Regions from separate parts of the Brevibacillus sp. FW301-21C12A genome, predicted to be linked through region 1. Evidence: riboswitches for the same ligand, from Rfam matches in the RefSeq annotation. Region 1 holds a riboswitch; each other region holds the start of a gene.

Region 1 (10,042 bases):
ATCGTGCATGGCGCAGGCGCGCACGCCGTTGCGTTCAAAGTAGCGGTCCAGGTAATCGGACGTGCTTTGCTTCACGTAGCGGCCGATGGGCGTATCGCCCAGTTCCTTGATATGTTCTTCGGTAAGCAGGACTCGTCGTGTGACATCCAGCCCGACCAATGTCAATTGCGGAAATCCGGCGTGAAACACTACCTTGGCTGCTTCCGGATCGACGTACATGTTGTACTCCGCCACCGGGGTCACATTTCCGTGCTCGGTCAATACCCCGCCCATAAAAATGACTTCCTTCACCTGCTTGACCAGCTCGGGGCACCTTCTGACAGCCAAGGCCAGATTCGTCAGCGGCCCTGTCATGACAAGCGTGACTTGCCCGGGACGAGCCAGCACTTGCTCGCAAATGAAATCAGGCGCAAAGCCTTCCCGCGGCTGCGTCAGCACCTCCGCATCCCGCAGTGCCCCGCCAAGCCCGTCCTCGCCATGAATGCGATGCTCGAAAAACAACGGACGAAAAAGCGGCTGGGAGGCTCCGCGTACGACAGGAATCGTTGCTCCCACTTGCAGGAAATCGAGAATTTTGCACGTATTTTCTGTCGCTTTGCCAAGGGATACGTTGCCGTTTACGGTAGTGATTCCGATCAATTCACATTGACCGCTCTTGATAGCCAAAATAATTCCCAGCGCGTCATCAATTCCGGTATCGACATCAAGAATGATTTTTTGCTCCACGAGTGGTCCTCCTTCAGTTGAAACAAACAAGGGTATATCCGCCTGACGTCTATACCCTTGTCCTGTTTCAAGCGCTTGTTATTGGGTAATTTCGCGGTTCCAGCGATCAATCCACGCCTTGGAATGCTCGTTGACGAACTTCATGTCCAGCTTGCGCAGCTTGTTCACTGTCTCTTCGCCGTAAGTCACGCCTTTTGCTTCTTCGGCTGTCAGCTCCACAGACGTGTTTACAGGAGAGTCTACTTTTGCTTTCGCTGTTTTCTCCTGAACTTCCTTGCTCAACTGATAGTTGATGAAGTCCTCGGCCAGTTGCTTGTTTTTGCTGCCTTTGACGATGTTGACGGTGTTCATTACGGCGTAGCCACCGCTTGCCGGAGCGACGAATACCGCTTCTGGCACGGCTGCCTGGATGTCTTTGAAGTACATTTCCATGATCGGACCCACTGCGATTTCTTCCTGGCTGAACATGTTCACGTACTCGGAAGTTTTGTCGTAATACTTCACAACGCCTTTATTCGCTTCTTTCATTTTTGCAAACGCCTGGTCTTCGTTAAACTCTGCGCTACCTGCTACCATCGAAGCGCTGTCGAGAATCATCGGGCCTGTGGTGGACGTGATGTTCGGCAGTGTCAGCTTGCCTGCCAACTCAGGGCTCCACAGGTCTTTCCAATCTTTGATCTCGGTTGTGACCAGCTTCGGATTGTAGGCAATCCCGAATTGTCCGATCGTGTAGGCTGGACCGTAGTCCTCGCCCAGCGGCGCTTTGGCGATATCGTAAATCTGGTTCAGGTTCGGAATGCGACTGCGGTCGATTTTTTCAAATACGCCGCTGTCGATTCCTTGCTGCGCATAGTAGTCGGAGAGATAGATCAGATCGACGTCGGAACTGCCTTGGCGGATTTTGTTCAGACGCTCGGCGTTGTTTCCGATTTCGAGCACGATTTTCACGTTGTGCTCTTTTTCAAATGGTTCGTAGATTTCTTTGCGGAAAAAGTCTTCAGAAAAGCCCCATGTAGAGATTACCAGCTTTTGCGGCTCGCCTTTGGCAGCTTCGCCTGCTGCTCCCTCCTGCGTTTTGTCGCTGCTGCCGCAGCCTGCAAGCACCAGAGACAGCATGGAAGCAGAAAGTATTCCTGTCAGCATTTTTTTCATCGTAATGTTCCTCCCGTTCGGCTTATAAATGACGAATGATTCCATCTCATAGAATGAAGTGTTTTCTCGTTTTTATACTGCGTGTCGTGAAACCCCCTACTGTTTCCCTCGTTCGGTGATTTTATTCATCAACCACCCCCTTTGCAAAGCGTTGAGAAGCTGAAAAAGAAAAAAGAAAAGCACCCTTGAATAGAACGATACATTCTAAACAAGAGCACTTTTCTTCGTAAACAAAGAGAAGCGACACCCGTTTCACACCATTTTCACGGTCTTCCCTTGAGATAAATCAAAAGGGAAAATCCGAACGAATGGGGCAAGTATTTAATTTTCCGAGCCGCTCACAATCACATTCGTGATCGCCCACTGCGTAGGCGCGTCATAGTCTCTTAGCACAGCTTCCAGCTTCAGACCCATCTCTTCTTCCAGCCGTTCTTTCAGTTTCCTCTTATAAAGAAGAGACATGCGAAAATCGACTTCGAGCTTCAGGGCCGGGGCTTCGCCTTCAAGCGCGGCAGAGCGCGGTGAACGGCGATGCTTGGCGTGGAAGGTAATCAACTGATTCTCAATGGTCACTCTCAGCAAAGTCGTTCCAAATCCGAACAACTCTTTCGCTATCTCATTATAAATGGCAGACAGCTTTTTTCTCGTTTCATTCGTGTCTGTTAAACTCATGACATCACCCGCGAGAGCTGTTATCGGATTCGTTGCTCCCATTATACATATGATTTCTGGCTAGAGCAAGCAAACATTCGTATTTAGATCATTTTTACATTTTTCAGTCAAAAATTCGTTCGGAAAAACAATTGACAGGTCGAAATCGGCAAGCTATAATCCAACTAACCTAATATGAATTGTAGGCAATTTGCTTTGACCGAATTTCATAAGCCACTTCTCTTATAAAGAGAGGTCGAGGGACTGGCCCTATGACACCTCGGCAACCTATCCCACCGATATGGTGCCAAATCCAGCGGAAATCAATTCCGACAGATAAGAGAGGCATTGACCACTGTGAATGTTGCATGCGCAGTTACAAGCCTCTTCTTAGCGGAAGAGGCTTTTTGTTTTCCCGGTTACTATTTTCAAGATATACAAACACCAAAGAAAAGGGGAATTTTCATGAAAAAAACAGGCTTATTTCTCACTTCGCTTCTGCTAGCTGCTTCTCTCGTTACGGCGTGCGGCGGCAAACAGGAAGCGGCTCCCGCAAACGGTGGAGCTGCTGCTGAACAGCAAACCAAAATCAAGGTCGGCGTGACAGGCGGCCCTCACGAAGAAATTTTCAACAAAGTAAAAGAAGTCGCCAAAGGCCAAGGAATCGACGTGGAGCTGGTCGTGTTCAACGACTATGTGCAACCGAACCAGGCTCTCGATAAAGGCAATCTCGATATGAACAGCTTCCAGACCATCCCGTTCCTGGCCAAGTTCAATCAGGACCACAAAACCAAAATCGTCGAGATCGGCAAAGGCGTAACCTTCCCGATGGGGCTCTACTCCACCAAGCATAAAAAAGTAGAGGACATCCCGGAAGGCGGCGTGGTCGGCATCCAAAACGACCCGACGAACCGCGCCCGCGCTCTGTTGCTCTACCAGGCTGCCGGACTTATCAAGCTCAAAGACGGCGTGAAAGACAACGCGACTCCGCTGGACATCGTGGAAAATCCGAAAAAACTGCAATTCAAGGAGCTGGAGGCAGCGTTTTTGGCTCGCTCGCTCGGCAACGTGGAAGTCGCTTCGATCAACACCAACTTCGCCATGGAAGCAGGCTATTCGCCGAAAAAAGACGCGATCTTCTCGGAAACGTCTGATTCTCCTTACGTCAACATCATCGCCGTCAGAGAAGCAGACAAAGACAACCCGACCTACAAAAAGCTCGTGGACATCTACCGCTCGGAAGAAGTGAAGAAGTTTATCGACGAACACTTTGAAGGAGCCGTGCTGCCGTCCTGGTAAAAACATGCCGGGAACAACCGACAACAAGGAGACACTCGTGATGATACAGCTAACTGATATTCATAAAACGTACAAGGTAGGAGCCAGGCAGGTCGAAGCCTTGAAGGGCGTATCTCTGAACGTGGAAAAAGGGCAAATCTACGGCGTGATCGGCTTTAGCGGAGCGGGGAAAAGTACCCTGCTCCGCACGATCAACCTGTTGGAAAAGCCGACGAGCGGCTCCGTAGTCGTCAACGGGCAAAATCTGCTTGAGCTGAAGGAAAAAGAACTGCGCCAGGCGCGCAAAAAGATCGGCATTATTTTTCAGCACTTCAATCTGCTTTCCTCCTACAACGTCTTTGACAACGTGGCGGAAATATTGCGGATGAACCGAGTGCCAAAGGACGTTATCAAGCGCAAGGTAGAAGACTTGCTGCGCCTCGTCGGTCTGGCGGACAAGGCAAACGCCTATCCTTCCCAACTGTCCGGCGGGCAAAAGCAACGGGTAGGCATTGCCCGGGCACTCGCCACCGATCCGGAAATTTTGCTGTGCGACGAAGCGACATCTGCTCTCGACCCGCAGACGACCGAATCGATCTTGGAGCTTTTGCTCGACATTAACCGCAAGTTCAATCTGACAATCGTGCTGATTACCCACGAAATGCAGGTTATCAAAAAAATATGCGACCAGGTCGCGATCATGGAAAACGGCGTCATCATCGAGCAAGGGACTGTGCTTGATATTTTCAGCAATCCGCAGCAGCAGACGACGCGCAATTTCATCAAGACGATTTTTGACGATGAAGTGCCGGGTGAAATTTTGGCCAAAATCAAGCCGTCCGGGCCTGTCTCGAAAATACTTCGCGTAGCTTTTCGCGGGGATGCCGCGCTCGATCCGGTGCTCGGCACGCTGTCCGCGCGTTTTCCGGTCAGCACCAACTTGCTGTACGGCTCGATTACTTCCATTAAAGGAACGGCGCTGGGCATTCTGCTGCTGCATATCTCCGGGGAGGAACGGGCGATTGAGGACGGCATTGCTTTTCTGCGCGAATCGGTTTACAGAGTGGACATCGTCGAACGAGAGGAGGGCACGCACTCATGGACCGCCTTACTGAAATGATTCCTGTCTTCGGACAGTCCTTGCAGGAAACTGTCATCATGGTGGGCATCGCGCTGTTCATTGCGACGCTCATCGGCATTCCGCTGGGGATTCTTCTCGTCGTTACCCAGGGCAACCATCTGTTTCCGAACAAATTCATCTACCACGCACTCAATACGATCATCAACATCGTGCGCTCGCTGCCTTTTATCATCCTGATGGTCGCGATCATCCCGTTCACCGAGCTGATCGTCGGTACCTCCATCGGCATCGAGGGCGCCATCGTGCCGTTGATCGTCTACACGGCTCCTTATATTTCCCGCTTGATGGAGACGGCGCTGCACGACGTGGACCGCGGCGTCATCGAGGCGTACCAGGCCATGGGAGCCTCGCGCCGACAAATTATTTTTCGCATCATGCTGCGCGAGGCAAGACCGGGCATCGTGCTCTGCCTGACGATTGCCACCATCGGCCTGATCGGCGCGACCGCGATGGCCGGAGCCGTCGGAGCGGGCGGGCTGGGCGATCTGGCGCTGCGCTACGGCTACCAGCAATGGGATATCGAGGTCATGATAATTACCGTCATCATCCTCGTCGTTTTGGTGCAACTGATCCAGTCGCTCGGCAACTGGGCGGCTCGCAAACTGAAAAAAAGCGCATAGCGAGAAAGCCCTTGGCTGCTGCTGCACGTCAGGGGCTTTCGTTTTGTTTTCTTCTTCCATCCAGCAATGTTCACCGAATGTTTGGTGGAAAAGCTCCAAATATTCATGTACACTTATATGTAACTCAATGAATAGAGAGGGGCTACTCAAATCACATGAAAAAACTCATCATGCTGTTGGTCGCCGTTATGCTCGTACTCGCTCCTGGCGGATTCACAGATCACGCCGATGCAAAAGGCTACAAGTCTGGCAAAAAGTCGTTCAATTCCAATACAGCTCCAACGAACACGCAAACTCCAACCAAAGCCGATTCGAATGTAAATGCCTCTACCAATAAAAGCACGACAACCAATACACCGGCAACTGCTGCTCCGACCAAAAGCAGCGGCGGCTTCATGAAAGGCCTTCTCGTCGGTGGACTGGCTGGATTGCTGTTCGGTAGCCTGTTTGGCGACATGGGAGCTTTGGGCGCAATCTTCGGCTTCCTGATTAACATGCTGGCGATTGTGGCTGTGATCGTCCTGATCCGCAAAATCTTCGTCTACTTCAAAACGCAACGCGCGAAGAAACAGGAACTGAACGCATGGAAAAGATAACATTTTCGGAGCAAATGCTCATCAACGCCATCTGCCTGCATGTGGCGAGCAAAAAGCAAGTTCAGCCGCAAGACGTAGAAGTTGAGCTGATGTGGGACGAAGACTACGGCTTTTCCGCTGAAGTTTACGCCAACGGTCGCAAGCAGGTGTTCGTCGAGATCAACCTGATCGAAGCCATCCGCTTCTATCTGGAGACGCAAATGCAACGCAACCCGTACTCTGCGGGTATCGAGCTGGTACTGGATGACGAGGAAGGCATCATCGCCCACATCACGTACCAAAGCTAGTCGCCTATTTTCATAAGCTTGTTATTCCCAAGCCAATTTGCTCACACTAGAGAGCAGGTTGGCTTTTCTCATGCCTCGATTGCACGCGATCAAGCGATCAAGTATTGAAATTGCCTGCATTCCGTTATATACTTTAATGAAAATGATTATCATTGTCTGCTTTTACTCATACATGTACATACTTTCCTATAAAGGAGTTGGCCTATTGTGGAACGCTTATACACGCAAAAGCTGGACATCGGTTACGGCGAGCTTTCCATTGTCAAAGACCTGAATATCAGCATCCCTTCCGGCAAAATCACCGCGCTGGTCGGCGCAAACGGCTCGGGCAAATCGACTATCCTCAAAACATTGGCCCGGATCATGAAGCCGTCAGGCGGACAGGTGTTTCTGGACGGGAAGTCTATCCATCAACAGTCGACCAAAGAAGTCGCCAAGCAACTGGCGATTCTTCCGCAGAACCCAACTGCTCCCGATGGATTGACCGTGTCTGAGCTTGTTACCTACGGCCGCTTCCCGCATCAAAAAGGCTTCGGCTCCCTGACCAAAGAAGATAAGGAAATCGTCCAATGGGCCATTTCCATGACGGGTATGGTCGACTTCTACGACCGTCCTGTAGACCAGCTCTCCGGCGGTCAACGCCAGCGCGCCTGGATCGCCATGGCTTTGGCGCAAGGGACCGACATTCTGTTCCTGGATGAGCCGACCACCTTCCTCGACATGGCACACCAGTTGGAAGTGCTCAAGCTGCTGCAAAAGCTGAACGAGGAAGAAAACCGCACGATCGTCATGGTCGTCCACGATTTGAACCATGCGACACGCTACGCCCAGCACATGGTGGCGATCTCTCGCGGCACCGTCATGGCAGAAGGTACTCCGGCAGAAGTCATGACTCCCGAGATGTTGCGCAAAGTATTCAACATCGAAGCAGACATTTTGACCGACCCGCGCACAGGCGTGCCGCTTTGCCTCCCTTACGAGCTGAGCCATGCCGTTGAAAACAAGCAACCTGCATCCAGCCCAGTTCAACCAGCCGCCCAAGCGGTGCAAGAAGAAGAACGCAAGCTGGTCGGCACTCGTTAATTTTCTCTATCATCGACAGCACAAGCCATTCTCCTGATCGGCCAAAAGGAGAATGGCTTTTTTGGTGCAAAGAAAAACAAGCAAGCAGCCCGGGGCTTGATCTGCCCCGGGCTGCTGCCTATCTGTCAACGAGGTTTGATTACCACTTGATGTCTTTCAGGATTTCATCAGCCATGTTCGCTGTAGACACCAGTCCGCCACCGGACAGGTACCAGTAGTTGGCATCCAGGTAAATGATGTTGCCGTTTTTGAACGCTTTGGTGTTTTTCACCAGGTCGTTTTCTACCGCTTCTTTTGCTGCGGCAGAAACGCCTTGGTTTCCGGAGATTACGCCGCGGTCTACGACAAACAGGTAGTCAGGGTCTTTCTCTGCCACGTACTCAGCCGATACGCTTTGACCGTGTGTTGAAACTTCAATGTTTTTGTCTACAGCAGCAAAGCCAAATACGTCATGCAAAATGCCGAAGCGGGAACCAGGACCGTAAGCGCTCAGCTTGCCTTCGTTCACCAGAACGATCAGCGCGTTTTTGCCGCTTGCAGTCGCTTTTTCATTCAGTTGCTTGATAGAGTCGTTGATTTTTGCCAGTTCTTCGTCTACTTGCGCTTCTTTGCCGAAGATAGTGCCGAGAGTTTTCATGTTCTCGGTGAAGGACTCCATGTACTTGGTCGTATCTACACCCAGGAAGATGGTTGGGGCGATTTTGTTCAGTTCTTCATAAGCGTCTTGCTGACGGCCGGAGATGAAGATTACATCCGGTTTCATCGCGTTGATTTTTTCAAAGTCAGGCTCTTTCAGGCTGCCGATGTTGGTGTATTTCGCGTCCTTGAACTTCTCCAGGTAAGGAGGAATGCTGGATTGCGCTACCCCTTTCACTTCAATGCCCAGTTTGTCCAGGGAATCGAGTACACCGTAGTCAAAGACTACTACGTTTTGCGGGTTCTTCTTCAGTTTTGCCTCGCCCAATTTATGTTTGATCGTGATTTCTTCGGATTCCTTCGCGGCGCCGTTGGAAGCCTCTGACGTTTGGGAAGGAGCTGCACTATTGGAGCCGGAACCGCATGCCGCTGTAAAGACTGCCAACAGTACGGCCATGAACAGCACAAGGATTTTTTTGTTCATTTCTCTCACCTCTATAAGTTTTTTAATATATATAAAATTATTGATAGCTTGCTGATGAACCCCCTTGCATGCCATCAAAATAATTTTATCGAAGGGAAGAAAAGCGTTACGCGAAATATACGCATATTTTGTTTTGGTCGATGTCCTCGATGTGGATGTCCATATCGTACACATCCTTCAAGGTTTGCGGGTCGATGATCTCGTCGGTAGTGCCTTCCTTCACGACCTTGCCATCCTTGAGCGCCACGATATAGTCCGAGTAGCAGGAAGCAAAGTTGATATCGTGAATGACGATCACGACGGTTTTGCCCATCTCGTCCACCAGGCGGCGCAGCACCTTCATGATCTGGACCGAGTGCTTCATGTCCAGGTTGTTCAGCGGCTCATCGAGAAGCACATACTCCGTGTTTTGCGCGACAACCATGGCGATGTACGCCCGCTGCCGCTGCCCGCCGCTCAACTGGTCGAGGTATTTGTGCTGAATGTCCGTAAGCTCCAGGTAACGGATCGCTTCGTCTACATACTTCCAGTCCTCTTTGGTCAGGTTGCCTTGCGAGTACGGGAAGCGCCCGAAGCTGACCAGCTCGCGGATCGTCAGGCGAACGGTGATGTGGTTGGACTGCTTGAGAATCGAAATCTTTTTCGCCAGGTCGTTGCTTTTGTACTGGCCGATCTCTTGCCCCTCAATCAATACCTCGCCCTGGTCCTTCGTCAACAAACGGCTGACCATGGACAAAAGCGTACTCTTCCCGGCTCCGTTCGGCCCGATAAAAGACGTGATTTTTCCCTTGGCAATCTTCACCGAGACGTTTTCCACGACGTTTTTGTTCCCATACTGTTTTGAGACGTTACGGACTTCTATCACGCTTTATTCTCCTTTAACAGAAGATAGATGAAGTAAACCCCACCGATAAAGTTGACGATCACACTGAGCGTCGTCGAGAACGTGAACACGCGCTCTACGACCAACAGACCGCCTACCAGCGCCACGACGCTGATTAACGCCGAGCCTGCCAGCAAATACTTGTGCTGATACGTCTTCATGAACTGATGAGCCAGGTTCGCCACCAGAAGCCCCAGGAAGGTGATCGGTCCAACCAATGCGGTCGCAATCGACACCAGAATCGCAATCACGATCAGGAAGCGCTTGACGACAAAATCGTAAGGAATCCCCAGGTTTATCGCCTGATCGCGTCCCAGCGACAGCACATCCAAATATTTGGTGTAGCGCCAGAAGTAGATCCCGATCGCGATCACCAGCACAAAGCTGAGAATCAGCAGGTCTGTGTTCACATTGTTGAAGCTGGCGAACATTTTATCCTGTACGATCTGAAATTCATTCGGGTCGATCAAAACTTGCATGAACGTCGACAGACTGCCGAACAGCG
Region 2 (10,042 bases), on a different contig from region 1:
GCGCCTCGGCTTCAATCGCTTTGGCCATCGTCTCTGTGTGCGGGTTGTACGAGGCAAGCAAATCGGCATCGGCGTAGCCGTCAATCGCGAGGATCGACCCGGCCTTCATGCCGCGCAGCGCGGCAATGACGAACAGCGCGGAGTTTTCCATCTCGACAGCCAACACCCCTGCTTTTTGGTACAGCTTGTGCGGAAATTCGAGGACGCCGCTGTAAAAAACATCGAGCGTCAGCGTGATGCCTTCCGCTACGTGCAGCCCCGATTCGTGCGCTTTTGCTGCTTGCACGAGCGCATCTGCCACGCGGCGATTGGCGACAGCCGGGAAACCGGGCGGAACCAACTGGCTTGTAAGCCCGTCCTGGCGCACAACAGCCGAGCTGATGACGAGGCTGCCCGGCTCGATTTCTTGTTGATACGATCCGGCCGTCCCGACGCGGATGATGACCTGTACGCCACCCTTCGCCAGTTCTTCAAAGCATACAGCCGCTCCAGGCGAACCGACGCCGTGGCTGACTACCGCTACCTCCGTGCCCCTCCAGCTTCCGGCATAGCTGTGGTACTCGCGATTTTCCCCAATTTGCCGCGTGTTTTCCAGCTTGGAGGCGATCAAGGCAGCGCGTTTCGGATCGCCGCAGACGATAGCGCGTTTTGGCAGTTGTTCCGGGTCTACTTTCAGATTGGTCAGCATCTCAATCAAACTCCTTTTTCTCCCATTCGTCTTCCGGGATCGGCAACGCTTCGCCGGAAAACCGCTCTTCGCGGAACGGGTCTGCGATCAGGTGAAAGCCGTTTTGCTCCCAGAAGCCGGGCTTGTTTTCGCGCATAAACTCAATGCCGCGCAGCCACTTCACGCTTTTCCAGAAATACAGGTGCGGGACGACCAGGCGCAGCGGCCAGCCGTGCTTGTCCGTCAGCGGCTCCCCGTCAAAGGAATGGGCCAACAGCACATCGTCGCGCATCAGGTCGGCCAGCGGCACATTCGCCGTGTAATCGTGATCGCCGTGCAGCATGACGTAGGACGCGGCGGGCACGACACCGATTGCCTGCAAAAAATCGCGGAAGCGCACGCCTGTAAATGCATTGTCAAACCGCGACCAGCGCGTCACGCAGTGAATGTCGCTTTTCACCGTCACCTGCGGCAGCGCCATGAGCTGTTCGTAGTTGAGCGTAACTTCCCGGTCGACCTCGCCAAACACGCGCAGCGTCCAGTCCTTCATGTCGTAGGTGGGCACTTCGCCCTCGTGCAAAATAGGAAAGCGCTCTGTCAATACTTGCCCTGGCGGAAGCCGTTTGGCCAATGCCGGGTCGACCGCCGGCACCTTCATCCGTTTGATCCGATCTGCCTTGTTCATGTTGCGTACCCCCTTGGTCTTTGCTGACTGCGCCCTCTTTTGTTACCGGGTGCTCTGCTGGTTATTGCTTCCGGCTTGCATCCGATCCTTCAGGAAGAACATCGCCACCACCGTGAGCAAATACGGCAGCATCGAGGTAAACTGCGTCGGAAGCGAGAAGCCTTGCAGACGAATGCTCAGCGCATCCATCAAGCCGAACAGAAAGCTCGACGCCAAAATTCCCAGCGGGTGAGACTGCCCCATCATCATCGCGACCAGGGCGATAAAGCCGCGACCCGCGGTCATCCCTTCCGAAAACATCGTCACTTGCCCCAAAGAAAGCTGCGCTCCGGCAATCCCGCACAAAGCGCCGCACATGACGATCGCGAGCACCTGCAAGCCTGCTACCTTCAACCCAAGGCTGCGGGCAGCCACCGGATTGGAACCGACGGCGAGAACCCGGAAGCCGGTAACCGTCTTGTAAAAGAACAAATAGAGCGCAATCGCGGCCACAAACGCGAGGTAGACGAGCGGCGAATGCCCCGATACGACCTCGCCCACGACCGGAATGTGCTGTAGCCCCGGAATGTCCCACTTCGGCAAGCCTGCCATGTCTTTATCGTAAAAAGCTCCCTTGACGCCAAAAATCGCCCGCAACGCAAACGTCGTCAAACCGAGCGCGAGGAAATTGATCGCCACCCCGACGACGATCTCGTTTGCTTTCAGCTTGATCGTCATATAGGCAAACAGCAGGGAAAAAAGAACGCTCGTCAGCGCCGCGATCAAGATCGCGAGGAACAGATTCCCGGTAAAGTGATTGCCGACGATGGCGGAAAAGGCGCCAACGAGCACCATGCCTTCCAGCCCTACATTAAAAATGCCAACCCGCGCGCACAGCGCTCCCCCCAATGCCGCGAGCAAAATCGGCGTCACCATCCGAATGGTAGAACTGACGAGGGACCAATCAAGCAGTTCCATGAGATTCTCCCCCTTTTGCTTTCCGCTTTTTCCACCAGTCGTAGCTGAATTTAGCCGAGATAAACAGGATCAGCACGGCTGAAATCACACTGGCCAGCTCCAGCGGTACCTCTGTGTTGCGCTCCACGCCCATCGCTCCCGTCTGGAATGCAGCCAGCAGAATCGAGGTAAACACGACACCCACCGGATGGGAGTTCGCCAAAAGCGTTGCCATCAGCCCTGTCCAGGCGAAGTTCGGCACCGTCAAAGCGCCGTCGACAAAACGATAGTGCGCCCCCAGCACCTCGACCGTTCCGGCCAGGCCGGCCAATCCGCCGCTCGCAAACATGCCCGTCAGCATGACGCGAATGCCGTTGATCCCCCCGTACTGGGCAAACAGCGGGTTTTGTCCGAGCATTTTCACTTCATAGCCAAACGGCGTAAAGCGAATCACCCAAAACAGGATCGCGGCACCGACGATGGCAAACAAAAAGCCCGCGTGCACGCTCATCCCCGCAAACAACTTGGGCAACCAGACGCTTTTATCGAGCATGACCGTCTGCGCCAGCGCCGCCGAACCGCTGCGGTCGCGAAACGGCTCGGTTACGAGGTAGCTTGCGAACAGAACGGCGATATAGTTGAACAGCAAGGTGGAGATGAGCAGCGGTATGCGGAATCTCGCCTCCATAAAGCCCGGCAGCAGCGCCCACAAACCGCCTGCCGCCATCCCCGTGAGAATCGCCGCCACCAGCTTCACGACTCCCGGTGCGGGCAAATAGATCGCCACGAGCGTAGCGCTGATCGCCCCGAGCACCATCTGTCCTTCTGCCCCCAGGTTGAACACTCCCGCCCGAAAAGCAAGCGACAGCCCCAAGGCGATCAGCATGATCGGCGTCGCTCTCGCCAAGGTAGAGGTGAAGAAGTAGAAGCTGCCGAAGGCCCCTTTCCACATTTCCTGATACGTGCCCAGGATAGATTCCCCTACCGAAGCGATGACGAGCGCCCCGATCAACAGCCCGATGACAACCGCCAAAAGCGGCTGAACCAGTGATTTACCCAGCTCTTTGATTGCTGCCATGAACGCTTCCTCCCGCCATTAACACGCTGATTTTTTCCTCGGTTGCCTCTTTGCGCGAAAGCTCTCCGGCGATCCGCCCTTTGTACATCACCAATATGCGGTCGGACAGCGCCAAAATTTCCGACAGCTCGGACGAAACCAGCAAAATTCCGTCGCCTGCGTTGCGCTTGTCGATCAGCGCCTGATGGATGTACTCCATCGCGCCGATATCGACACCCCGGGTCGGCTCTGCCGCGATCAAAAACGGAGTCTCATGTCCCAGCTCGCGCGCCACGATCAGCTTTTGCAGATTTCCGCCCGACAAATTCCCGGCCAGCTCCTGAAGCTGTCTGGAGCCTGTCTTGATCGCGAACTTTTCTACCCAGCCTCTGACGACCTGGCGAAAAGCTTCGCGCCGCACGACGCCGCGCCGATTGAACGCAGGCTTTCGCTGATAGCCCATCAGCGCGTTTTCCTCGACGCTCTCCAGCTTGGCCGTCCCCCACAAGTAGCGATCTTCCGGGATGTGCGCCAAGCCCGCCTCGCGAATCGTCGCGACAGTCTGGTTGGTGACGTCCTTGCCGCCCAGCCGAATCGTTCCCTCCTGTGCCGTCCGCAAGCCGCTGATCGCTTGCAGCAGTTCGGACTGGCCGTTGCCCGATACGCCCGCGATGCCGACGATTTCCCCGTGATGCACGGTAAAGCTGACCCGGTCGAGCAACGTCTGCTTTTCCCGAACCGTCAAGTTCTCCACCTGCAAAAGCGGCCCCCGCTCCAGATCGACGCGCTCGCTCAGCTCCCGCAGCTCGCGTCCGACCATCAGCCGGGCCAGATCGTCCACATTCGTCTCGTCGCGCGCTACCGTGCCCGTCACCTTGCCGCCGCGCAACACCGTGATCCGATCTGCGACCTCCATCACTTCCTGCAGCTTGTGCGTAATCAAAATGACGCTCTTCCCGCTCTCCGCCAGATTGCGGATCGTCTGCAACAGCTCGCGAACTTCAAGCGGCGTCAGCACGGCAGTCGGCTCGTCCAGCACGATGATGTCCGCTCCCTGGTACAGCACCTTGAGAATTTCCACACGCTGCTGCTCGCCGATGGAGCAGTTGGACACTCTAGCCTGTGCATCTATCGGAATCCGGTACTGCTCGCTTAGTGCGCGGACCTTTTCCACGGCGTCCTTCCGGCGGAAAAATCCGGCCTGCTGCGGCTCGTAGCCGATCACGATATTTTCCGCCACGCTAAACTCGCCAAACAGCATGAAGTGCTGGTGCACCATCCCGATCCCGCTGCGAATGGCGTCCTGCGGCCCGCGAAAAGCGACAGGCTTGCCGCCTAGCACGATCTCGCCGGACGTAGGCTGCTCCATGCCGTACAGCATCCTCATCAGCGTCGTCTTGCCCGCGCCGTTTTCCCCGACGATGGCGTGGACTTCTCCCGCAGCAAGCGAAAACGAGACCTTGTCGTTTGCAATAAAATCTCCGTATTTCTTGGTCATGGCCCGCATTTCCAAACGATCGGTCATCCTTGCTCCTCCTTCTTTGCGCCTAGCCTTTCTCTTCCTTGCCTCTGCTCCTTGCCTTGCATATAAGGAAGACCGACTACACAGTTGTAGTCGGTCACAATCATGCACTGTGCGCTAGCTGTTAAAACGAGTCTGGCACTTTGCGGGTACCAGCGATGATCTCCTCGCTGATCGCTTTTACTTTGTCCACGACTTCCTGGCCAATAAAAGCGTTCAGAGGCGTCTGGCTCTCGTGCGTCACATACGTTACGCCTACGCCTTTTTCTTTCAGGCCGTAAGTGACAACGCCCGGCTTGAACGAGCCTTCTACGAACGACTTCACGGTTTCATACGCAGCGGCATCTGTCCCTTTGAGCTGGGACAACACGATGTGCTCAGGGTCGATCGTGGTGCGGTCAACGTCCTGTCCCGATGTATAGAAGCCTTTTTCCTTCGCGGCCTCGAACACGCCGAGGTCGCCTACTGCTGCCGCTCCGTTGATGAAGTCGGCGCCTTTGGATGCTTGCAGCAGCGCCAGCTCCTTCGCTTTTGCCGGGTCAGAGAAGCTTCCTACGTAGTTCACCAGGAACTCCGCGTTTGGATTGGTTGCTTTCAAGCCTTCCTGGAAGCCGCCTGTCCATTTTTTCAACAGCGGAATATCCATGGCGACAACCATGCCGACCTTGTTTGTCTTCGTGGCAAGACCTGCCGCAGCGCCCATCAGGTAAGCCGCTTCCTGCTCGCGGAAGGTAACGCTGCGCACGTTTGGCAAATCTACTACGGTATCAATAATCGCGAAGTTGCGGTCAGGATTTTCGGCTGCCACTTTTTTCAGCGCGTCTTCCGCTTCAAAAGAAGAAGTGATAATCAGATCGTAGTTTTCCGCTACCGCAACGCGCAAATTTTCTTCGATGGCGCCGTGGTCAGTAGACTCGATGCTTTTTACTTCTGCGCCAAATTCCTGTCCTGCTTTTTTCGCGCCTTCGTCCATTTGCTGGAAGAACGGGTTTACCCCGATTTTTTCCGGCAAAATCAGCGCAATGCGCTTCTTCGCCGCGCCTTCTTGCCCTGCCGCTTCTTCCTTTGGCTTGTCAGCAGGCGCATTTCCGCCAGCCGAACAGCCCGCAGCCAAAACAGCAAAAGTGGTGAATGCTAACAACAACTTCTTCATGGTGTCTTCCGCTCCCATCCGAACGTTCTACGTTTTTTCTGTATCCTACTACGTAATGTACGGCTTTTTTCCGAAAAAATCAATATTAAACACGAATATTTTGCAATAAAAATATTTTATCGTTCGTGTATTACCCCTCCTGACAACAAAAAAACTCTTCCCGAAGGAAGAGTTTGCGTCCGAAGCCGTCCTCTTCCTCATCTGTCAAAACCCCGGTACAGGTTTTGCAGGAATTGGCACCTTTCTGTCCATGTCACGCATGTCCAGTGGTTGCCGGGCTTCATCGGGCCAGTCCCTCCGCCGCTCTCGATAAGGAGATAAAAACTATCAAGTTACAATGCATTCATTCTAGCAGAACAAACTGAAAAAGCAATTGTTTTTTCAGACTGTTCTCGCCAATTTTACACTTTGGCGCCTATTGTCTGTGAAACGTTTCCTGCAGCCGATGCGACAGATTGTTCAGCTCCCCCAGCTCTTCGGTAATTTCCCGCACCTTTTGATGCTGGTTTTCCGCTGTGGCGAAAAGCTCCTCCAGATTGGCGACCGACTGCTCGGTGACAGCGGTAATGGTCGACATTTCCATCGCCACTTCGCCCGAGCGCATTTTTACCCGGTTCATGCTGGAGCCGACCTGCTCCGCTGCCTGCAGGAAGGCCATCATGCCGGAGCGCACCGCCTCGATCGACGCCACTGTTTTCACAGCCAGCTCCTGGCCTTTTGCCACCGAAGCTTCCCCGTTGCTGATCTGCTGTACAGCGTTCTCGCTTTCCTGATGGAGCGATTTGAGAATCTCGGTAATTTCCTGTGTAGCGGTTGCGCTCTGCTCCGCCAGCTTGCGCACCTCGTCTGCCACCACGGCGAAGCCGCGGCCGTGCTCGCCTGCACGCGCCGACTCGATGGCGGCGTTGAGCGCAAGCAGGTTCGTTTGCGTCGCAATCTGGTTGATGGCTCCTACGATTTCCTCGACCCGATTGGCCTGGCGGTTGAGCTGGTGAATCGTCGACGCTGCCACGTTGACGGCAGAAACGATCTGTTCCATTTGCTGCGACAGCTCTTTCATCATGTCGACGCTTTCTTTCAGGCGGCGGTTGTTCTGGTCGGACTCGCTCTTCATCGCGTTCGTCTGCGTGGTGACCGCCACGATCTCCTGGTCGATCGACTGCACCTCTTCCTCGATCTTCACTGTCGAGTTCGCCTGCGACTCCATGCCCGTCGCCACTTCCTTGAAGGCGATCATCATTTCATCCGTATTGCGTTTCGTTCCTTCGGCATGCTCGTGTACGTGCTCTGTCGTACGGTCGATCTGCTCGGTCATCTGTTGGATATGGACGAGCATCTCTCCCAGGCGACGCTCTTTTTCTTCCGCTTCCTGGCGGGCGATGTTTGCCTTCTGCAAGGACGCTTGTCCCGCCAGACAGAGGTACGTCACCGCTCCCATCATCATCAGAATCGCCATGATGCGTAGCACCAGATTCAGCTCGGTGAAATCGCCGCTGAAAATCTCGTACGATCCTGTGTAAAATCCGACCAGCGTCACGATGATTTGCGCAATTCCGGCTGTCACTACGAGCTTCCAATCCAGGTAAGCCGCGAGAAAACCCATGACCACAAAAGCGAGAAACGTAACTTCTGGATACGTCGTGAAATGATCGAACGAAATCGCGTAAAACATAAGTCCGATCGCTACCAGATAACGAATGACATGGCTGTCTCTTTTGATGAAGTAAAAAGGCGAAACAATAAGGGTGACCAGCAATCCGAGGGAAGTCACTTTCCAGAAATTAGCGTCGACTTGATAGGCAATGAGTCCCGCCATCCACAGATGGTTCCATAGGATAAAAATCATAAAGCCTTCTTTGTCCGTTAATGTGTTGCGAACCAATTGAATCATAGTTGCCCCCCTTTTCCCTGCTACTTATGTATCGGATTCTTTTTCCATTATATCGCGCTCAGATTGACTAATTTGTGAAAAAAGTGAGAACAGCCAAAACCAGTGACGAATAGGCTACTATCATACCCCTTATTTTAAGACATCTGGAAAGGAACTAAGAACCGTGGAAGAACAACGCAATCTTTTGCCAGCCACCGTGCTGACGCGGACGATCCAACGTCCGAATACCACGATTTATTACCCGCAACTGGCAGGGCTAGCCAATCAGCAAGCAGAAAAAGACATCAACCGCGCCATTTTGCAAACGGTCCAAGGATTGATTCACGAACAGCAACGGGTACAAGTACCGGGAAATACCCAAATGCAAGGAAGCTACGAAATCAAAACGAACGAGCGCGGCATTTTCAGCGTCACCATGAGCAATTACGCGTACACTCCGCAAATGGCCCACGGCATGACCTTCCTCGGGTCGGTGACGGCAAACATCCATACAGGCAAGCTCTATACGCTGCGCGAGCTGTTCAAGCCGGGCAGCGACTACGTCAACGTCCTGTCCGCGAACATCAAACGCCAGATCGAGGCGCGGCAAATCCCGACGCTGAACGGTTTTACCACGATCAAGCCCGATCAAGATTTTTACGTTGCCGACAAATCATTGGTCATTTACTTCCAACTGTACGAAATCACCCCGTACTATGTCGGCTTCCCGATGTTTCCCATCTCCATCTACGAGTTGGAGCCCATCATTGACGAAAACGGGCCGCTTGGCATTTTGGCTGCCGATTAACAGCCCTCCTTTTACCTTCTTCCCCGAGCTGATGCCCTTGAAACGGCATCGGCTTTATTTTTGTCAGAAAAACGCCTTCTTTTCCACTCGAATAAACATTTACTTATATGTCCTGAACTGCTACTATGTTATTTGTACATATTTACTTAAGCAATCAAGCGCTTCGTCTTTCGAACCAGCTTTTCCTGGAGGTCTGATATCATGCAACATTACGGTCACAAGATCGGCCAAGCTGCCAGAGTCTTCAGTAAAACATTGAATGGAATCATGTCCCCGATGGGATTATATAGCTCGCAATGGAGCATTATTCTTTGCCTGCACTACCGCAACTCTTTGACGCAGGTGCAACTGAGCAACTACCTGAATGTCGAAGCCCCGACGATTACCCGGACATTGACCCGGCTGGAAGAGATGGGCTGGATCATCCGCTCCGAAGGCGACGACAAGCGGGAACGGTACGTGTCGCTCTCGCCTGCGGCAATCGAGCGTTTTCCCCAGTGGCTGCAAGCGGCGCGCGATTTGGAAGCGGTTGCCTTGCGCGATCTGGACGAGAACGAGCTTGCCGTCTTCAACCGGGTGCTGAAAAAGATGACGGAAAATTTGAATACGCAAGCGTAGGCTTGTTTTTGATACGACGACACGACAAAAGGGCTTCTACTCCTGAGCGGCTAAGCAGCCGTGCTCAAGCAGAAGCCCTTTTCCCTATTGCGGGTTGCTGTTTACATCATCCGTTTGACCATGCTGCGCGCCATCCAGACGCCTGCCGCACCCGCCTGCGCCAGTCCGCGCGTGATCCCTGCCCCGTCGCCCCCGCAGAACAGTCCTTTGATTTCCGTCTCAAACTCCTCTGTCAGCTTGGGACGCGCCGAGTAAAATTTCGCTTCGACGCCGTAAAACAGCGTGTGCTCCGAGGCAATTCCCGGCGTGACCTTGTCCAGCGCTTCCACCATTTCAATGAGGCTTTTCATCGTATTGTAAGGCAGCACCAGTCCGAGATCGCCCGGCACGGCTTCCTTCAAGGTCGGCTCGAGGAAGCCTTCCTTGATCCGCGCTTCCGTAGAGCGGCGCGCCCGCAAAATATCGCCGTACTTTTGCACGATCACGCCGCCGTTGGACAAATCGTTGGCGCGTTTGCATATCTCTCGCGCGTACTCGTTCGGCTTGTCAAAAGGTTCCGTGAACGTATGCGAGACGAGCAGCGCGAAGTTCGTATTGGTCGAGCCGAGCGCCGGGTCTTTGTAGGAATGCCCGTTTGCCGCCATGACCCCGCTGTGGTTTTCCACGACGACGTGCCCGGACGGATTGCTGCAAAACGTGCGGACCCGCGTGCCGACGGATGTGTTG
Region 3 (10,042 bases), on a different contig from region 1:
CTCTGTCGTGGCTGTCCAGGATCGGGGCGGCATTGGCGTACGTCGCTCTGTCGTGGCTGTCCAGGTTCGCAGCGAAATTGGCGTGCGCAGCTCTGTTGCGGTTGTCCAGTTTCGGAACGGGATTGGCTTGCGAATCTCTCTCGCCACTTTTGGCTACATGAGAGGTATGCGAGATGGAAGAACGCAGGCTGAACCAATTGCCAAACAAGAAATGAATCCCGGCTGCAAGTATGCTGGTCAGATTCCTATGATCGGCGCCCCGGCTATCAGAACGGCCACGGGCAAACCCAGGAAGCACCGCCCCCTCATTCCACGCAAAAGCCTCTCGCATGCTTTCCTGCCGGGATGCGCGTCCCCCCTGCTTGCTCAGCTTCTCCGTCTCTTTTATGCGTGTGAGCAGGGGCCTCACCGGAATCCCGGTTGCACTCCCCAAATAGGCTGCCAGCAAGTCCACCTGGTTGAATCCGCGCTCCTGCAGCCGCCTGGCATGAAGCGGGACAGTGGTGATGCAGGCAAAACGGGACGGAGTGTAAAAGCGAAAGGCCGCGATTGCCAAAAGCGTTCCGTAATAGCCAGCCAGGCGCTCATCACCGCGGTATTTGAACATGCTGAGCAGACTTTTGCCGTCTTGCTCGTACCGGAGCAGGCTGCGATTTTCCTTCAGGGGCTCGTCCACTTCCCTGACACAGTCGCGACAGCGGCCCTCGCTGCTGTACGGCTCCGCTCGCATGTCCCGCCCGCACTGTCGGCAAAACTGCTCCCCGATGAACGGCAACGCTTCAATACAGCTCGCGCAGGCCGGGAGGTCGTGCAGCAAGCGATAGATCGCCGGATAGCTGACGGGACGGGATAGCCAGCTTGCACGCGCGCGGACAACGCCTTCTCTTTTGGGCGTATTTACACGCCCGCCGCAACTGACACATGTACTCCCCCTCATGAGTGCCCCCTTCTTTTTGCAAGCCTGCTCGCCAGTTGATTCATCCGCGTAATTTGCCTGACCGCCAGCTTGGGTGCCAGAGCGCGTTCTGTCTGCAAAAACAACACGGCGCCTGCCGGATCGTCGAACGCTCGGCCCACGCGGCCAGCAATCTGCACCAGAGAAGCTTCGTCAAAGACAGGGGCCTCCGCGCCGACGACAACGACATCGCTCTGTGGAATCGTTACCCCCCGCTCCAAAATCGTCGTCGTCACCATGAGGGTGTAGCGCTTTTGCCGAAAGCCGAGCACCTTTTCCTCGCGCATCAGGTCCGCAGCATGGACACCTGCCATCTGCTCGGCACGAGACGGCAGCCACTTTTGCAAATAGGCGAGCACTACCTCCACGTCATCTATGCGCGGAACGAAGACAAAAACTTGCCGTCCTGCCTCCAGCGAACGCTGCACCGCATCTGTCAATGCAGGCACTGCTCGATTCGCCCGAACGCGCTTGTGCAGTCCGCGGACCGTTAGAACCTCGGGAACGGGCAGGGGAAAGCCGTGATAGCGACCCGGCAAAAGGACGTGGGTGGCAGAAAAAAGCGGGTTGGCCGCCGTGCCATGCCGAGTTGAACGATCGTTTGAAACGAGTCGTTTTTGCAAATAGCGGGGTGGGGTCGCGCTTAAATAAAGCAGCTTCCCCGCTTGGTGTACAGCTCTGGCCAGCGCCCGGTAGAGGACGGGATTATTGTGGTACGGAAACGCATCGGCCTCGTCGAGTACGACCAACAGAAAGCGGCGATAATAGCGCAAAACCTGATGGGTCGTCGCGATCGTGATGTCGCTCTCCTCCCATTTTTCAGCGCTGGCGCCGTGGACGGCAATCACCCGCGCGTGGGGGAACACCCGTTGAATGCGAGGAGCCAGTTCCAGCACTACGTCTTTGCGCGGGGTAGCAATCAGCACGCGGCCTCCCGCCGCAAGTCCCTCTGCTACGGAAGGAAACAGCAGCTCGGTTTTGCCTGCTCCGCACACGGCCCAAATCAAAAACTCGGAAAGACCGGGGCGCGGATTCGCTACAAAACGCCGAGCGCGCTCAGCAGCTCTCGCCTGATCGTCCGAGTAGCTGCCTGTCCACTCCAGCCGCGAAGGCTCCTGGCCTGTGCCCTTGTTGCTCCCGACAGGCAGAGAACCGCCTGCCGCAAGCAAAATATACGGCGTGCAGCACTTGCTCCTGCCCATCCCGAGGCACGTCGTACAGTATGCGCAGCCTTGCCCGCACGTATGGCAGTAGGTCAGCTCAACCTCGCGCCCCGCGCTTCCGCATCGCTCGCACGTCAGTACAAAGCGACTCTGCCGCCAGTTGCTGCACATGTCCATTCGCACTCCGGGAAGCCACCGCGCTCTGCCAGTCAGCACGTACCTGTGCAATACAGCGGCAAGATCGTCCACTTCCACTCCGCGTTTCTGCAAAAGCGTCTCGACTTCATCCCAGAAAAGAGCGCGGCCATCCAGCAGTTCTCTCAAGGCAATGTCGTTTCTGTCTGCTGGCTTAGCGGGATAGGGTATAGCTTGCAGCCCATTATCCCGAGACAGGAATGGCTGCCTTGCCTCATGAGCCTGAGATGGAGATCGAGAACTTCTCCTGCTGCAATGGACAGACGTATCCGCGAGCCGATGTTGCAAAAACGGAGAGGCAGTTCTTCCAGAAACATCCACCCTCTCGCTCACACAATGAGCAGACTCGCGACTGAAAAGCTGTTCATCCCGCTCGCCCGCTTGCCTCACTTCCACGCTGCACGCTATCGCCTCCCACGCAAACCACGCTTCATGCTGCACGGATTGGCGCGGGTGTGGCTGATGCTCCCGGCTCCTGTGCCCTGCCTGCCTTCTCTCCACTTCCCGCCCGTATAGCGCGCTCGCCTCCCTGACCTTCGCCACAGCCAGCCCCCGCAGCTCCGCGACCAGCGCATCTGTCAGCTTGCTCCGCTCTCCCGCGCGCTTGCGCAACCGTTCGTTTATTTTTTCGCGCAAGGAAAAGGCCAGGGCAAGCGACGACGTCTTGCCGATCACATGCAGCACACAGCCCTCCCTCTCCTGCCAAAAAGCCCGATCGACAGAAAAGCTCGGCGTCACATACGTTTGGACTGGCGCCACTGCTTCTGTGCCGCATTTGATATACAGCAAGTACTCGCGCATTTGCCTCCCCCATTTCCGCTTGTGTTTTCTGCCACCATTGTGCAAAAAGACAAGGCAGGCCGGCAAATTTTTTTGCAGCGAACACAAAAAGGCCGCCGATTTGCTCGACAGCCCTGTACGTTTATTCAATTGCCCGAAAAAATCAGGCTCCTTCCCGCTTCTCCCGCAAGTCAATCACGATCGCTCCCGTCGCCAGCTCAGGCTGGCCGTCTGCCGCGCCAAAGCCGCAGCCGTACGGCTCTCGCGCCAAAATCGCCAGCATCCGGGGCGTATCGTCCGTAGACCCTTCTTCTATCAAGGTAATCCGGACAGGCTTGCCACTCCAGTATGAGCGAAACAAAAGCTTTCTTACGGCACGCTCCAGCACCTGCTCCGAATTGTGTACCAACAAACGGTAGTGCTCTTGCGGGAGTTCGGTCATGCTGTTCATCCGACTGGTCCATCGCTCAGCTACCATCACCAGCAGTGAGGAGCAGCCAAAAGCCGCCAATAGCCATACAACCAGTTCTTCCATCACGGTCATACCCCCTCCTATACAAAGGTATGCCGAATGGCTTGAACAGGGTGCCAACCGGGCGCGCAGCCTCGCCTTACAGCTTCACCCAGCCGTTTTTAATCGAAATGACAACCGCCTGTGTGCGGTCCTGGACATTCAGCTTTTGCAAAATGCTGCTGACGTGGTTTTTCACTGTCTTTTCGCTGATGAACAAAAATTCTCCGATAGCCCGGTTGCTTTTTCCTTCCGCCATCAACTGCAGCACTTCCCGCTCGCGGCGGGTCAGCGATTCGATCACTTTTGGATCGATCGTTTGCGATTCATCAACAGAGAAGCTGCGCTCGGCCGTACCCTCATTTTCGCTCAGGCGACGGAATTCCTCGATCAGCTTGCCCGTCACCTTCGGGTGTATGTAAGCGCCGCCGCTGGCTACCACGCGTACGGCATCCACCAGATCGCTGGTGCCCATCTCTTTCAGCAGGTAGCCGGACGCGCCGGAACGCAGCGTGCGATATACATAGCCCTCGTCGTCGTGGATCGAGAGCATGATAACTCGCGTGGAGGGACTCACGGAAATGACATTTTCCGCAGCAGAGACGCCATTGATGTTCGGCATGTTGATATCCATCAGCAGAACGTCTGGTTTGTGCTCCTCCGCAAGCAGAGCAGCCTCTCCGCCGTCCGCCCCTTCGCCGACGACCTTGAAGTCCTCTTCCATTTCCAAAATACGCTTAACGCCCTCGCGGAACAATTGGTGGTCGTCCACAATCACGATGCGGAGCTCTTGCTGTCTTTTATCCATGTTTCATCCCCCTGTGTACATAATCTGTATCGGTTCATATTTTTAACGGTATTTGGAAAATTACCTTTGTTCCTTCGCCAGGAGTTGATTGCAGATCCACACTGCCTTCCAGCAGTTGCACGCGCTCACGCATTCCCAAAAGCCCAAAGGAGTTGCCGTTTGCCATGCGCTTTTCCAGATCGAATCCGACTCCATCGTCTTTGACGACGAGACTTAGCGACTCCTGCAGAAACTCCAGCTTCACTTGTACCGAAGAAGCTCCAGCGTGCTTTTCCACGTTGTTCAAGCATTCTTGAACGAGGCGGAAAATCGCAGCTTTGACAGAGCTGCGCAGCGGTGGCTCCACACCAAATACTACCAGATCAATGGAAGCACGGATACGTTCTTCGCACGTCTGGATATATTTTTGCAGAGTGGGCACCAGTCCGAGGTCATCAAGAGCCATTGGGCGAAGGTCAAAAATAATCCGTCTTACGTCAGCCAGACTCAGGCGAACCATTTCCTTCAGCTCGTGAAGCTCCATTTGCGCTTCCAGAATGCGCTCGTTTTTCAGCATCCGCTCCACGATTTCAGAGCGCAGCACGACGTTTGCCATCGATTGGGCCGGTCCGTCGTGAATCTCGCGTGCGACACGCTTGCGCTCCTCTTCCTGGGCCTGGATGATCTTCAGCCCCATCAATTGAGTCTGTTTGGCCGATTCCAGCGCTTCTCCGATCTTGCTCAGGTCGCCAGTCAAGTAGCCGAGCACGACACTCATCTGGGAAACGAGCTTCTCGGCGCGGTCGATCGTTTCCTCCAGCGTTCGCAACTGTCGCTCCAGGTCGTTGCGACGGCGCTTCAGGTTGTTTTCCCGCTCGCGGTAGATGGACAGCTCCACCTGTATCCGGCTCGCTTCCTCGTAGGCGATGCGAATGTCGTCTTCCGTGTACATGTGGAAGTTGCGGCTTACCTGAACGAGCCTGTTGCGCGACTTTCGATAGGCCAGCTCCAGCGCATCGACCTTTTGGATGACCTTCGAGATCTCCTGCCGAAGCTCGTGCAAGTCAAACTTCAACGAGTTGCCTTGCTGTCTGGCACTTTCGGCTATATCAAAAATTTGGGTTTTACTCGTTTCCACAGTTTCAATGGTTCTCTTAATCACCCCATCCAGCACGCTGATGTCGATCACTTTGTTCATGATTGCTCTCCTTCGAACTCTTTTTTCGCTTTCGTGAACAACTGATGGAGTTTGACCTCATCTACATCTCGCAGGCCCACATCATTTCGTGGAATGGCGAACGGATCTACTCCCCTTTTGACAAAACCGGGTGTAGAAGTAAAGACATATCCGTAGCCTGCCTGTCGCGCTGTCTCCAGTACGATGGGATTCGTGTAGCCAAAAGGCAATGAAATCGTTTTTATCTCCCGGCCCATCCATTTGTTCAAGCCTGCACGAGACATACTGAAATCAACGTAGAGCCGATCCCTGTATTCTTTCTCATTTTCCAGTCGTTGTAAATCCTGCAAATAGACGGGAGCCGTCTCTGGCCCCATCTCTCCCCATTCATTCCGCGCTTCCTCTTCGTGCAGGCTGTACGTATGCGAACCGATATCAGCCAGCCCAGAGTGAAGCATTTCCATGACTTGTTGACGCGTAAGTGGCGTCGTCATGTTCTCCCGTTTTCGATCGGCTACATCTCGCAAGCGCCCTGCGATCACGAAGTTCACTGACGGGTAGCCGTATGTACGTAAGGTGGGAAAAGCCTTCGTGTAATAACTCTCATAGCCGTCGTCAAAGGTAATCAGGACAGCATTTTCGGTCGGCAAGCTCCCTGTATCCACAAAATGCAAAAACTCATCCAACGAGATCGGCTGCAAGTCGTTTTCGTGCAAAAACGACATATGTTTTGCAAATTGCTCAGGCGAAATGACGTAGCGCTGGCCTGATGCATCCGTGACATGGTGATACGTCAGGACGACTACCTGATTGTTATACCACTTTTTCGGCTTTACCGTTGCTTTTTCGTTCTGCGTGACGTTTGGCTCAGCAATTTCCGCCTCGCTTATGCTTATAGACGTATCTACTTGGGGAAAAGGTTGCACTTTTTGGGCATTCTTTTTTGATTGGTAAAATTCACCAATCCCCAATGCAGACATAACCAGCAATAAAGAAATAACAAATACGGTCAGGAAGAGCCTTTTGTTCGGCAAAGAAACCCCTCCTCTACTTCCTCACTAGGAGATTCGACACAGTCCTACATTTCCCCTTCGCTTAAAGCCCACCAATAACTGGAAAATTTTCCCCGTAATAAAAAAAGAGCCCAGTAGCTTTACCAGGCTCTTTCTTTGTCGTTCTTATTTTGCCAGTTGCGCAGCTTCTTGCTTCAGAACTTCTGCTTTGTCTGTTTGCTCCCAAGGAACCTTCAGGTCATTGCGTCCAAAGTGGCCATAAGCCGCTGTTTGTTTGTAGATAGGGCGACGCAGGTCGAGCTGCTTGATGATGCCAGCCGGACGCAGGTCGAAGTGTTTGCGCACCAGTTTCACCAGATCTTCTTCGGAAACGGTTCCTGTACCAAAAGTATCAACAGCGATGGATACAGGCTGCGCTACACCGATTGCGTAAGCCACTTGCACTTCGCATTTGTCAGCCAGGCCAGCAGCCACAATGTTTTTCGCTACGTAACGAGCAGCGTAAGCGCCGGAGCGGTCTACTTTTGTCGGATCTTTACCGGAGAACGCGCCGCCGCCGTGACGAGCGTAGCCACCGTAAGTGTCTACGATGATTTTGCGGCCAGTCAGACCAGCGTCCCCTTGAGGTCCGCCGATTACGAAGCGGCCAGTCGGGTTGATGAAGTATTTGGTATCAGCGTCCAGCAGCTCAGCCGGAACAACTGGTTTGATAACTTGCTCGATGAGGTCTTGCTTGATTTGCTCCAAGGTAGTCTCAGGAGCGTGTTGAGTCGAAATCACGATGGTGTCGATGCGAACTGGCTTGTCCCCATCGTACTCAACCGTTACTTGCGTTTTGCCGTCAGGACGCAGGTAGGCGAGTGTGCCGTTTTTGCGAACTTCAGTCAAGCGGCGAGCCAGCTTGTGAGACATGCTGATCGGCAGCGGCATCAGCTCAGGTGTTTCGTTGCAAGCAAAGCCGAACATCAGACCTTGGTCACCTGCACCGATCGCTTCGATCTCAGCGTCGGTCATTTTGCCTTCGCGCGCTTCCAAAGCCTGGTCTACGCCGAGAGCGATGTCAGCGGATTGCTCGCCGATCGCAGTGATTACGCCGCAAGTGTCAGCGTCAAAGCCGAACTTCGCACGATCATAACCGATCTCACGGATCGTTTCGCGCACCAGCTTTTGGATGTCCACGTACGTGTTGGTGGTGATTTCACCGGCTACGAGAACCAGCCCGGTAGTTACGGAAGTTTCGCAAGCTACGCGAGCGTTTGGATCCTTGGCCAAAATGGCGTCCAGGATGGAGTCGGAAATTTGGTCACAAATTTTATCCGGATGTCCTTCGGTTACAGACTCAGATGTGAACAGACGACGACCTTTTTGCAAAGCCATGAGAAAATACCTCCTTTGACCTCATACAAATAGTTTGGTAGCCGAGTCAGGATTTTATCGACGTAAACGCAAATAAAAAACCTTTTCCATCTTTTGGAGGAAAAGGTTTGAGCGCTTTTAGCTTCCTTCATCCTCTTATCGGCCAGAACAGATTTCCGTCCTGCTGGTTAGCACCGCTCCAGACGGTTGCCGGGCTTCATAGGGCCAGTCCCTCCGCCTGCTCTGGATAAGAGTATCCATTACGGATTATAGAATAATTGTTTTTTGAGGTGGTGTCAATAGACTTTTGCCAGAGCACCTCTTTGGCCGAAATCGCCCTGTACAAAACGCTGTTGGAATCGCCTGCGGGAAGCGTCTGAGGTGATCGAAGCCGCGTTTTCACAAGGACGATATAGCCATGCCATGCGTCTGTCGAACGCAAAGCGGAAAATTTTTTCTTACACTTGATACGATTTGGCGATTAATACAACAACCTCGGCCCGCGTAGCGCTGCCCTGTGGCTTGAAGAGCGAACCGTATCCGTTTAGCCAGTTTCTTGCCGTCAAAGCGCCGATCGCCGGTGCTGCCCAATGGCCGGCCGGAACATCGCGATAGCTCGGTGCGCTGCTGCTGTTCAGAGCCACGCCCTTCGCCCTGGCGATCATCGCGGCCATTTCCGCCCGCGAAACAGCTTGGTCAGGCTTGATCTGACTGTTTGGATACCCCTTCAAGACTCCGAGCTGATAAGCCACTCCAAGGGTGTTGTACGCCCAGTGCTTTTTTGGCAAATCAGAAAACACTTCCCGTCCGGAATACGCGCTGGCTACCTTCGAGCCGGTTGCGCGCATCGCCTGCAGCAGCATTGTGGCAAACTGCGCACGAGTTACTGCCTCGTTAGGCTTGAACGTCGCATCGCCGAAGCCTTGGACAATTCCTTTGGAGCTCAGCCTGGCGATCTCTGTGCGCGCCCAATGGTCGGAAATATCCCGATACCCCGAGACGAGGGGCTGCTGCGTAACTGTCAATTTGTACGCATCGTACTTGAACGGAATGCCGCTGTTCAGGCGCACGTAATACTTGCCTTTTGGCAACCGCAGGCTGAAAATCTCGCTGCCCCGATCGGACAGCTCAGCCACTTCGTTTGTCGAAGCGAGCGCGTAGTTCATGTTTTTCTCGCTGTAAAGAGCGATGCGAAAACCGCTGGATACCGGAATAAACGGGGCTCGAATCGTGACGTACGAGTCTGTATTGAGCGTAAATTGAAACCAATCTGCATCCGAAGCCGTCGGAATCGTTCCGGTCATGACCCCTCCAGCGGCGAGCGGCGACGCCCTGCTGTACGTATCATTCGGCTCGTTCAAATCTTTTTTCAGCGGGGTGAACCCGAGATCCAGGCGATATTCGCCGTTCACCGCATTTTGCTGATACTCGCTGACCCGAATGTAGTATTTTCCCGGGGAGACTTCCTTGCTCGCACGCTCCGACGGATTATCGCGGTCGACGTTGTCGTAGAGCGGGTCCCAAACCGTATTTTTTCCGGTTTCCTGCTTTCCTATGGCAAGCACCAGGTCCACCCGCTTGTTGTCGGGAGTCACCGTCACATCCATATGCCCGTATTCGCGGACGTAGTAGGAGAACCAGTCCTGGTCGCCCTCCTGGTGGAAGTTGCCCGTGACGCTGATCTGGTTGCCTACCAGCGGCCTTGCCGTCGCCATCGTATCGTTTGGCTCATTGCGGTCCGGGTTGATCGTGAACTTGCTCGTCAGCACGTAGGCAAACGAGTTGACGCCGCCGTTTCGCATCAGCTTGATGTTCATCCTGCCCGCTTTTGCCGGGACGGTAACGGTATCCCCGTTTCCAAAATACTGCGTAATCGGCGTTCGGTTTTCCGGGTAAAAGGTAGCCGCCATGGCGGAGGATACCCCGGAGTTAATCGTCGCCGTAAAGCTGACTTTTCCGTCATACGGCACATCCATTTTAAACCAGTCTACCGTGTCGTTTGGCCCCAGGTTGCCGCGTATTTGCTGTTCGATAGGGAATGCTTTGGCTCGCTGCAAAGAGTTGTTCGGCTCCAAAAAGTCGCCGGAGAGCGCGCTGCGCACTGC

What was found. A riboswitch is a leader RNA that binds a small molecule or an ion and turns the genes downstream of it on or off. The one in region 1 is predicted to bind S-adenosylmethionine.
Region 2: another riboswitch for S-adenosylmethionine. It lies ahead of AC3WQH_RS05010 (BMP family lipoprotein); the one in region 1 lies ahead of AC3WQH_RS09765 (MetQ/NlpA family ABC transporter substrate-binding protein).
Region 3: another riboswitch for S-adenosylmethionine. It lies ahead of metK (methionine adenosyltransferase); the one in region 1 lies ahead of AC3WQH_RS09765 (MetQ/NlpA family ABC transporter substrate-binding protein).

What each region holds. Positions count from the first base shown of each region.
Region 1 is NZ_JBYTBG010000011.1:90,325-100,366, forward strand. It holds gene AC3WQH_RS09750 (nucleoside hydrolase) at 1-726, opposite strand, end outside; gene AC3WQH_RS09755 (ABC transporter substrate-binding protein) at 805-1,878, opposite strand; gene AC3WQH_RS09760 (hypothetical protein) at 2,200-2,550, opposite strand; SAM riboswitch class I at 2,770-2,872, shown strand; gene AC3WQH_RS09765 (MetQ/NlpA family ABC transporter substrate-binding protein) at 2,995-3,828, shown strand; gene AC3WQH_RS09770 (methionine ABC transporter ATP-binding protein) at 3,869-4,927, shown strand; gene AC3WQH_RS09775 (methionine ABC transporter permease) at 4,906-5,568, shown strand; gene AC3WQH_RS09780 (hypothetical protein) at 5,724-6,164, shown strand; gene AC3WQH_RS09785 (YxcD family protein) at 6,152-6,451, shown strand; gene AC3WQH_RS09790 (ABC transporter ATP-binding protein) at 6,659-7,534, shown strand; gene AC3WQH_RS09795 (siderophore ABC transporter substrate-binding protein) at 7,674-8,654, opposite strand; gene AC3WQH_RS09800 (iron ABC transporter ATP-binding protein) at 8,761-9,519, opposite strand; gene AC3WQH_RS09805 (iron chelate uptake ABC transporter family permease subunit) at 9,516-10,042, opposite strand, start outside.
Region 2 is NZ_JBYTBG010000005.1:12,594-22,635, reverse strand. It holds gene AC3WQH_RS05035 (nucleoside phosphorylase) at 1-688, opposite strand, end outside; gene AC3WQH_RS05030 (sulfite oxidase-like oxidoreductase) at 690-1,352, opposite strand; gene AC3WQH_RS05025 (ABC transporter permease) at 1,395-2,309, opposite strand; gene AC3WQH_RS05020 (ABC transporter permease) at 2,296-3,366, opposite strand; gene AC3WQH_RS05015 (ABC transporter ATP-binding protein) at 3,341-4,870, opposite strand; gene AC3WQH_RS05010 (BMP family lipoprotein) at 4,992-6,020, opposite strand; SAM riboswitch class I at 6,215-6,336, opposite strand; gene AC3WQH_RS05005 (methyl-accepting chemotaxis protein) at 6,436-7,911, opposite strand; gene AC3WQH_RS05000 (DUF3298 and DUF4163 domain-containing protein) at 8,075-8,698, shown strand; gene AC3WQH_RS04995 (MarR family winged helix-turn-helix transcriptional regulator) at 8,900-9,316, shown strand; gene AC3WQH_RS04990 (NAD(P)/FAD-dependent oxidoreductase) at 9,418-10,042, opposite strand, start outside.
Region 3 is NZ_JBYTBG010000046.1:11,698-21,739, forward strand. It holds gene AC3WQH_RS21385 (hypothetical protein) at 1-937, opposite strand, end outside; gene AC3WQH_RS21390 (helicase-related protein) at 934-3,114, opposite strand; gene AC3WQH_RS21395 (hypothetical protein) at 3,257-3,637, opposite strand; gene AC3WQH_RS21400 (response regulator) at 3,705-4,412, opposite strand; gene AC3WQH_RS21405 (sensor histidine kinase) at 4,447-5,589, opposite strand; gene AC3WQH_RS21410 (polysaccharide deacetylase family protein) at 5,586-6,602, opposite strand; gene metK (methionine adenosyltransferase) at 6,747-7,958, opposite strand; SAM riboswitch class I at 8,091-8,191, opposite strand; gene AC3WQH_RS21420 (S8 family peptidase) at 8,396-10,042, opposite strand, start outside.